Regions from separate parts of the Lactiplantibacillus sp. B652 genome, predicted to be linked through region 2. Evidence: predicted binding sites of a transcription regulator. Region 2 holds the regulator's gene; each other region holds the start of a gene.

Region 1 (3,290 bases), on a different contig from region 2:
CTACGCACCCCGTAAACTAGCGATAAGCGGGTACGGGCCACCATTCCACTCGCGGAACAATGACCCGTCTCCAGCCTAGTCGCCACTCGCTACAGGAGCGCTATCACTAGTTTACCTTAATTATCAATGTTGGTCATATCAATTGGAACCATCCATTCGTCGAATTGTTCCGCTGTAACTTTACCAGACTTGATGGCCGCTTCACGCAAGGTCGTGCCTGCTTTTTCAGCTTGTTGGGCAATCACCGCACTGTCATGGTAACCAATGTGTGGTGACAACGCCGTCACAGTCATCAAGGAACGGTCCACTAATTCAGCCATCCGGTCTTCGTTGATCGTCAAACCTGCAATCATCCGGTCTGCAAAACCAGTGATCGTACCGGCTAATAATTCGGCGGATTCCAAGAAGGCGTCAATCAGCACGGTCTTGTAAACGTTCATTTCAAAGTTACCTTGACTAGATGCTAAGTCCACGACCACGTCATTCCCCATGACCCGGACCGCTGCCATGGTGATGGCTTCGGCTTGAGTCGGGTTGACCTTCCCAGGCATGATCGATGAACCTGGTTCGTTAGCTGGAATGTTCAATTCGTCATATCCAGCCCGTGGGCCACTAGCGAGGAACCGCACGTCGTTGGCGATCTTCATCAAATCAGCCGCTAACGTCTTGATGGCACCATGGACCACGTTCAAACCAGAGTGATGGGCCAAGCCATAGAACTTATTGGAGTCAGCCGTAAATTCAATGCCGTACAGTTTACTCATGGCAGCGGCAATATTTTCAGCAAAATGTGGCGCCGCATTCAGCCCAGTTCCGACAGCCGTACCACCCATGGCCAGTTCGCCCAAGGTTGGGTTCAATTGTTTCAAGTAAGCAATGTCATGTTCGATAGCACTTGCCCAGCCACTGACTTCTTGGCCAAATGTTAATGGCGTCGCGTCTTGTAAATGGGTACGGCCAATCTTAACAACGCGCCAGTACTTCTTTTGTTTAGCTTTTAATTCATCTAATAAGTGTTCGGCAGCTGCAATCAATTTATCGACAGCCACGGCAGCCGTGATGTTCATGGCCGTTGGGAAAATGTCGTTCGAACTTTGACCATGGTTAACGTCGTCATTTGGCAAAATTTCAACGTCTGGGTTGAGTTTGCCGGCCATATGGGCCACAACTTCGTTCACGTTCATGTTGGTTTGAGTTCCTGAACCAGTTTGATAAACAACTAACGGAAAGTCCTTCCGTAAGTCTTCATCGTCTAACGCCAACAGTTTATCAATGGCGGCTACGATCAAATCAGCCTTCTCGGCGGTCATTGCTTCAACTTCCTTGTTCGCAATGGCAGCGGCCCGTTTGATTTGCAAGAGTGCCCGGATAATTTCTAATGGCATCTTCGTACCAGTTGGGAAATTATGGCGACTCCGTTCAGTTTGGGCTCCCCACAGCGCGGTGGCTGGAATTTTAACTTCGCCTAAAGTATCTGATTCTACACGATATTCTGTCATGTTAATAACCTCCAATTAATGTGTTGGTAAGCGCTTACTAAATGTGTGAAAAAAATAACATTCAATTTATAAATTAAGTTTAGCGCCTCCAGAAGACTATAGTCAAACATCGATTTAGTTATAAATTTTAGTTATGAGGTTGATGTGGCAGTGGTTTGTCATCTACAACTTGCAACAATCGCGTTCACGATAAAAATGTTTATTTTTTCACATGTTGCGATTTATCTCTGTTGATTAATTTTAATTGTAATCGGCACTTTCTTACCCTTTTCATAGTCCAAAATCGACAAGAAATCACATCGGCTGAGCAACAGCGCTTCTGACTGCATGACCGAACCATGTCAAAAAAAGAGGCATCGCAAACCAAGACAAAAAGCACCCCCTACTACTAATCACAATTAGCCGAGATGTTTTTGACAAAGACAGTCTGAATATGCCCACCTAACACCAATCTTAGCGATTCAACCATAATCCAAGCACTAAAAGGACAATCATGATGCCTAAAATTTTGGCGTGGTTCCAATATTTGAATAGTAAGTCAATAATTGCGACCACCACGAATACAATCAGCACTGCCATAAAATACAGCCAGACATTACCATTAACACTAACCGTCACAACAAAACCAATCACGGCCAGCCATGGTAAGTATTTATCGATAAATAGCTTAAAATTTGGAAATTGATCCATCATTATTCACTCACATCACCTTATCATTCGCTACACGCGTTGCGCTTGTTATTATTCGGCATTATAGATGATTAAATCATGCCAGTTAGTTGGTTTGTTGTTCGTCAGCCGGTGCGCGTCTTAGTCCGACCTCCGAGGCTGGCTGACAACGCTGGAACAGGGCGGACATCGATTTGAACTTACGCAGAACCCCACTGCGCAATTTCAAATACGAGTCTTCTTCTAGCCCGGGAAGACCACCCGGACAAGAAGAACTTCGCCCTTGAGCATTGTCAGCCAGCCTCTCCAGTCGGGAAGCCGCTCGAATGGCGGATGAACGGCCACCTATCCGGGTGCAACTGACCACTGAATGTTAGAAAACAGGTCCTTCAAATAAACTCTTAATCAGCTGATTTATCGCACGTAAATCCTGTGAAGACGACCTAAAGATTACGGATAAGTATTACTGGTAACTAGCTTTAAAATTTACCGATAGTACTGCCTTTCATCTGGGACTCAAGGTTTGTAATCACAGTCGACTGAAATAACGCTTAGTGATGCTATTGGTTTATAACATTCAAATACAAGTTAGGATAACTTAGTGAAAATCAGTAGCTCACCTTACAGTTTGAATGCTCAAAATAACCGTATGTTAAGAATCAATGACCAATCCATCAAAAAGTTGGGCCCGCACATGTCTGCCTTTCGAATACCATCCCGGCTGGAAGGTATTCTGGGCAAGGCCCAGTGATTCCCAGAGTGTGAGGTTCAGACGGGTTGGGACTGAGGATTAGCCTAGCTAGAACGTTAAGCGGCGAACTTCCGCTTGGCGTTCTGGCGTAGCTAACCGGAAGTCCCAGTCTGACCAGAACACGTTTCATCCATATCGCGGGCAACGTGAAAGACCAGTATTTAAGACGTGGGCTTCGGCTTAAATCTGTGTCCACTACGTTACGGCCATTGACCAGAATGCCTGGAAGCCGGACTAGGACGTAGCAATCACAGCAAGTTTACGGTAACTCGCACTATTCCCAGCGGGTCTCAGCTGGTAGCTCTTGAACTTAAAAACTGGCATGATTTAATCATCTTTAATACTAAATAACAATAGGTACAACTCGCAAC
Region 2 (3,290 bases):
TAGCCTTTGTTTATAATTCGAAACTTTGCTATCTCAAACGACTAAAGAAGATTCTGACAAGCTAAGTGAAGCTGTTTGTCAGGAACCTTAAAGCATTGGTAAAAAGTATTGCTATATGTTGGAGTCGGTCTGACAGTTAAAGTCAAAATGGCCCTGTACCAGGGAATCAACGACTAATCCAACAAAATGTTGGGGCCGCACATGTCTGCCTTTCGAATACCATCCCCGGCTGGAAGGTGTTTCTGACAATGCTCAGCGATGAAATTCCACTTAGCAAGCGTTGTGTGCTTGGTTAGTGGAAGACCAGTATTTAAGACGTGGTTTGTCGGCTTAAATCTGTGTCCATCGCGTTCCAGCGTTGTCAGAAATACCTTCCAGCCGGCGTAGGAAGCATCCACAACAGCAGGTTTACGCAAATTCGCACTGTTTCCAGCGGGTCTCAGCTGGCGGGCTTGAACTCAGAAAACACCATGATTTAATCATGATTCATGATAAATTAACGAACACAATGCGTGTGTTAATGAAAAAATCAAACAAACTTTCAAAAAGGACGTGAGCTGATGGTTAATCGCCGCCAATCAATCTTAATTCTGATTATTTATTTTATTGTTTATGCGCTACCAAGCGTCTTAGTGGCCGCCTTTCATCAACTGGGGTCCCAAGTCTTCTTGATTCAAACGGTCGACTACTTGGTCGGCGCACTGTTATTGCTGTGGCTAGCACGCCGAATGACAGCCAAAAACGCCGTTGAGCAGCAGCGCAGTAACTGGCTGGTCGCCATCCTATGGGGCCTGATTGGGCTCGTCCTAGTCATTGTCGGCCAAGTCCTGATTCTTAAAATAACTGCGATGTTGGGGCAATCGACGGCTTCCAACAATACGTCGACCCTACTCACCGTTGGGCAACAATACCCGGTATTTTTCTTAGCCATTATCGTGGGTGCCCCAATTATGGAAGAAATCGTCTTCCGCAAGGTCATCTTTGGCAACTTGAGTGCGGTGACCGGCAAAATCGGGGCCGCCTTGATTTCGAGCTTTCTCTTCAGCCTCGCCCACGCAGATGGTCATCTAATTCTCTACGCCTTCGTTGGATTGCTGTTCTGCTGGCTCTATCAACATACCGGCCGAATTCAGACTTCGATGACGTCTCATATTTTGATGAACGCTGCGGTCGTAGTACCGACGCTCTTGACTGCACTTCATTAGATTGCGTCGCTTATTCGTTCGTGGCATTAATTTAGACGTTCAAAAAAGCTTCTCCGAAAATTTATTTCAGAGAAGCTTTTTGGTATCATAATCTTGAGATGCATGCGCAGACTAATCTTCATCTTCGTCTGGTTCATCTTGACCGTTGTCACCCAATTGTTGACCATAATGTTCAATAAAGTAAATTAAGGTCTGTAATTCATTGGTTAAATCAACGTTTTGAACCCGCACTGTTTCTGGAACTGAGATCCGCAATGGGGTAAAGTTCATGATGCCTTTAACATTCGCATCAACTAACTCATCGGTAATCTTTTGAACAACCGTTGTTGGCACCGTTAAGATGGCAATTTCAATCTGTTGTTCGATCAATTGCTTTTTGAGTTCCGTCATTGGATAGACGGGAACCCCACTCTGGACCGTATTTGCAATGGCTTCATTAACATCAAAAGCCGCTGAGATCCGGACATTACTATTTTTATGGAAATTAAAATTCAACAGGGCGTGGCCTAAATTACCGACCCCAATCAGCGCGACGTTGGTTAGCGTGTCCTGATTTAGAATTTTTTTGAAAAATGCCAGCAGCGTTTCAACATCGTATCCATACCCGCGTTTACCGAGGGCCCCAAAATACGAAAAATCACGCCGAATCGTTGCTGAATCTACTTTAACCGCCTCGGACAATTCAGTTGACGATACCCGTTTCTTATCTGCGTCTAGTAAAATATTCAAATAGCGATAATAAATTGGTAATCGTTTTGCCGTTGCCCGTGGAATCTTTGTCTCTGCCATTCGGACGTTTCCTCCCAATCAAAAGTTTGTGAATTTGCTGACACTATTCTAGCATAACCTGTGACTTTGTGAAATAATAATTACTTATTATTCCGAATAATTGGGTCGAACCGTAACAATATGCTACAATTATCTCACGAATCAAATGTGAAAGGAGCTTAATAAAGCGTGATTTTACTACAAGTACAGCAAGTTATGCGGCGTTTTGGCGCCGATGTCTTGTTCGATAACGTACAAATGGACATCCAAGAACACGCCCGCGTTGCCTTAGTCGGCCGCAACGGTGCTGGTAAATCAACCTTACTTAAAATGATTGCCGGCGAGACCGTGCCTGACGAAGGCCAAATATCGATGCGCAAGGGTCTAACGATCGGTTACTTAGCTCAAGACCAAGGATTGGATAGTCAAAATACGATCTGGGAAGAAATGAGCAGCGTGTTTGCTGAACTACACGCCATTGAAAAGCGGATGCATGCGCTTGAAAATCAGCTCAGCGACCCCGCCATCATGAACGATGACCAGGCCTACCAACAAACCTTAAAAACTTACGACCAAGTTCAGACAGAATTTCAACAGAAAAATGGCTATGGCTACCAGGCCGAAATCCGTGGTGTCCTACACGGTTTTCAGTTCGATGCCGATGTTTATGACAAGTCGGTCACCGAACTTTCCGGTGGACAAAAAACTCAACTGGCCTTAGCAAAGCTACTACTAGAAAAGCGCGATTTACTGATTCTGGACGAACCGACCAACCACTTGGACGTTGAAACGTTGACGTGGCTGGAAAGTTACTTACAATCCTATGCTGGTGCCCTACTGATTGTCAGCCATGACCGCTACTTCCTAGACCGCGTCGTCAATGAAGTGTACGACCTGTCACATCACGAAATGGTACACTATACCGGGAACTACGACCAGTTTGTGCAAGAAAAGGCCGCTCGGATTCAAGCTCAGTGGAAACATTACGAAAAGCAACAAGCCGAGATTAGCAAGCTTGAAGACTTTGTCAACCGGAATATCGTGCGGGCATCGACGACCAAACGAGCTCAAGCGCGGCGGAAACAGTTGGCCAAGATGGACCGGATCGACCGTCCTGATAGTGATGAAAAAACGGCCCACTTCGGTTTTCACGCTGCGAAGCAAAGCGGCAACATCGTTTTGACCGTCAAGGATGCCGCAGTCGGTTACGACGGGCATATTCTGTCGGAACCGGATAACTTAAACGTTAAGAAGCACGAAGCCATTGCCATCGTGGGTCCAAACGGAATCGGTAAGTCGACTTTTCTCAAGAGTATC
Region 3 (3,290 bases), on a different contig from region 2:
ACGGTTGACCGAAAAGGCCTCATCCATCCGTTGCAAGTAATCATAGACGGCCTCAACCGCCGTTTGATTCGGTTCAAAGAGGGTCAGCGAGATAACGGTACCCATCATCGTAAATTGCGAGACATATTTCTTATGCGTTTCCATCATCCTGCTGACCCCACTTGTTCATCGTTAGTTTATTTAATCGCTTAATTCAATTTCAAGTCTTCTAGTTCTGGTCGTAGGTGCGCTAAGGCAATCTGACCCGGCGCTGAAGCGGCACCGACCGTGGCAAATGAGAGACACGATCCAAAGGCTTCGCCCGCGATCCGTGAAACTTTGCCTAAGTCACCCATCGACATCGTAATCACAGGTCGTGACAACGATTGATGGGCGATATTGGTGGCGCTCAGTAGTGTCAACACATCTTCAGCGGATTGTGGCATGACAGCCATCTTAGCGACATCCGCACCATAGTCCACCATGCTGGTCAACCGTTTGACGATCTCCGCAGCACTTGGTGTCTTGTCGAAATCATGATTACTCATGATGACAACGACGTTAGCAGCCTGAGCTTGCGCGACCAACTGCTTAACGTCCTTTTCTTCATGATAACGTTCAACATCCAACGCATCGGTGAACTTCCCAGCGATCACCGCTTGGCACACCTTGAAGTAGTCAGCGTCGGCTAAGGCCAATTCACCGCCTTCACCCTTCGTCCGAAACGTCGTCAGCAAGGCAATATCGCCTAATGCGTTTCGCAGTTGTTGGCCGGCATCCTGTAACTTAGCGGCATCCGTGACGCCGTCAAAGAAATCAATGCGCCATTCAACTAAGTCCGGCTTAGCGGCCTTAATCGGATCAACTGCACTCAGAATATCCGCGACCGTCTTACCCGTGATGGGCACCGCGATTTTGGGACGGCCAGTGCCTAATTCGATGTTTCGTAATTTAATGACTGGTTGCATCTCGCGCACCTCCTGTTATCAATAACTTATTATTTAGCGTCATCATCACTAAATAGAATTTGGTGGATATAATCAACTGGCATATCCTCGCCTGTCCACAGTTTAAACGCAGCGGCACCTTGTTCGAGCATCATGCCTAACCCGTTATAAACGTGCTTTAATCCAGCTTGACGCGCAACCTTCATCAGCTTCGTTGTTCGTGGGGCGTAGACAGTATCAAACACGATTTGGTCTGGACGGAACCAACTTGGATCATCAACCAACGTCTTGTCTTCAAGTGGCTTCATACCCACCCCAGTTGAATCGGTGTAAATATATGAACTCTGAATTTCTTGCTTAAAATCATCACGATCTTCGAGTGAGTGCAAGGTTGCATGACAATCCGTCTGTTCATTAATTAGTTTAACGTTTCGTTCCGCATTTGCCCACGTTGCATCGTGCATATTAAAGATCGACATTTCCTTGACCCCGTCTAAGGCCGCTTGAACCGCGATGGCAGTCCCAGCACCACCGGCACCTGACAATGTCATCTTGTGACCACGAATATCCAGCCCTTCATCAGTTAGCGCTTTCATAAATCCAATGCCATCAGTGGTATATCCAGTCAACACACCATCATCATTAACGATCGTATTAACCGCGCCTACCATCTTGGCAGCTGGGTCTAACTTATCAAGCAGTGGAATGACTTTTTGCTTGTTGGGCATTGAAATATTGGAGCCGCGCATGTCTAGAGTCCGGATTGATTCAATGGCACTTGGTAACGTCTCATTCGTGACTTCAAATGCTAAGTAGGCATAGTTTAAGCCTAATTTAGCAAAAGCATTGTTGTGCATGGTTGGTGACATTGAATGTCTAATCGGATATGCCATTAAGCCAATCAGTATTGTATGTCCATCAATTCGTTCTGTCATAAAAAACACTCCTCAATTTATTTTCGGGTTTGTTACTCAATTCACTTGTTATGTTAGCAAAATAGTTTAATATAATAAATATGGATGATTCGTTTAAATCATCAAATTTTTCTATGAATAAAGGAGCGTCCTAACCATGAATTTAAGGCATTTAATTTTCTTCAAAGAGTTGGCTCGAACTCAACATATGGCAAAAGCGGCGGAAAATCTTGGTATTTCACAGCCCTCACTCAGTTATGCGATCAAAAAGCTCGAACATGAATTAGGCGTCCCCCTGTTCGAAGCTGACGGTCGTAATATCAAGTTAACGTCCATTGGTGGCGTCTATTTGAAGTACGTTACCGCTACTTTAAATGATTTATCACAAGGCAATGAACTCGTTAAGCAACTGATGGATCCTGATACTGGGCACGTCAAATTGGGGTTTACGTACACGCTTGGCCAGCAATTAGTGCCAGAATTAATGTCTAACTTTAAAAGCCAGCCCAGAAATCAAGCCATCACCTTCGAACTGGGTCAAGGGAACTCGCAGAGATTGCTACAAGGATTAGCAGATGAACAATATGATATCGTGCTTGCCTCCAACGTCCGAAAGCTTGGTGACCAGTTCACGGCCCACCTCTTTGACTTTATTCCACTAGTCCAACAAGAAATCGTTGCCGTGATGCCAAATGATCATCCACTAGCCAAAAGCGACTCACTCCACGTCGCTGATTTAGCAGCTTACCCGATGATTCAATTTTCAAAAAATAGTGGGTTACGCCCATTAATTGATCAAATTCTGGCAGCCGCCCACGTTCAACCTAAAGTGGCATACGAAGTTGAAGAAGATCACACCATGGCGGGTTTCGTGCGGTACAAATTGGGCGTCGCGTTAATGCCTTATTTACCGCTATTAAATCCTAGTCAGGTTTGCATCAAGCACTTGGTTGATCAGCCACTTAATCACCAGATTTATCTGATCGTTCGCCGTAGCGGATTCGTCACGCCAGCCGTTCACCGTTTTCAGGAATTTGCACGTAGCTATTGTTGGCAACATTACACTGATGAGGACCGATTAATCTAAAAATTGCGTCCTCATGACAAAGACGCAATTTTAATCTTAGTTTTCAACACTGGAGGCCGTCGAGACAGACGATGATTGTCCACGATATTTAACAATCAAGGCTAATCCGACGCCGATTAGTGTAATCACAACGTTCATTAGAATGATCATTCTTGGCGCACTGGCTCCCGTGACCTTTGTCAAATATGCGGCAGCAGATAACACGACGTAATTAGCAACACTGGAAGCAATCATGACCAATGATGTGGCCAAGCCTTTGCTGTCCGGGAAGAAACCAATGGTCGTTGAAGTGGCTAACTGGAGCACACCCCCAGCGGCGGCATAACCGATTACAAAGCTCCCAATGTACAAAATGACGGGATT

Evidence for each region. Region 2 encodes Rex, which represses fermentation and respiration genes when NADH is low (regulators of the CRP and FNR family bind a similar motif). Its sites were predicted from a motif close to TTGTGAANTANTTCACAA; they were not measured.
Region 1: the regulator Rex is predicted to act here: its motif matches at 1,543-1,560, upstream of MZO40_RS13210 (class II fumarate hydratase).
Region 3: the regulator Rex is predicted to act here: its motif matches at 1,891-1,908, upstream of MZO40_RS10670 (shikimate dehydrogenase).

The regions. Positions count from the first base shown of each region.
Region 1 covers NZ_JAMSKY010000011.1:86,232-89,521, forward strand. Annotated here, with positions in the region: gene MZO40_RS13210 (class II fumarate hydratase) at 117-1,499, opposite strand; gene MZO40_RS13215 (flagellar biosynthesis protein FlhB) at 1,953-2,192, opposite strand.
Region 2 covers NZ_JAMSKY010000010.1:56,661-59,950, reverse strand. Annotated here, with positions in the region: gene MZO40_RS12375 (CPBP family intramembrane glutamic endopeptidase) at 561-1,205, shown strand; gene MZO40_RS12370 (redox-sensing transcriptional repressor Rex) at 1,317-1,994, opposite strand; gene MZO40_RS12365 (ABC-F family ATP-binding cassette domain-containing protein) at 2,163-3,290, shown strand, end outside.
Region 3 covers NZ_JAMSKY010000008.1:71,718-75,007, forward strand. Annotated here, with positions in the region: gene MZO40_RS10660 (FAD:protein FMN transferase) at 1-147, opposite strand, end outside; gene aroD (type I 3-dehydroquinate dehydratase) at 189-947, opposite strand; gene MZO40_RS10670 (shikimate dehydrogenase) at 977-1,861, opposite strand; gene MZO40_RS10675 (LysR family transcriptional regulator) at 1,998-2,927, shown strand; gene MZO40_RS10680 (MFS transporter) at 2,964-3,290, opposite strand, start outside.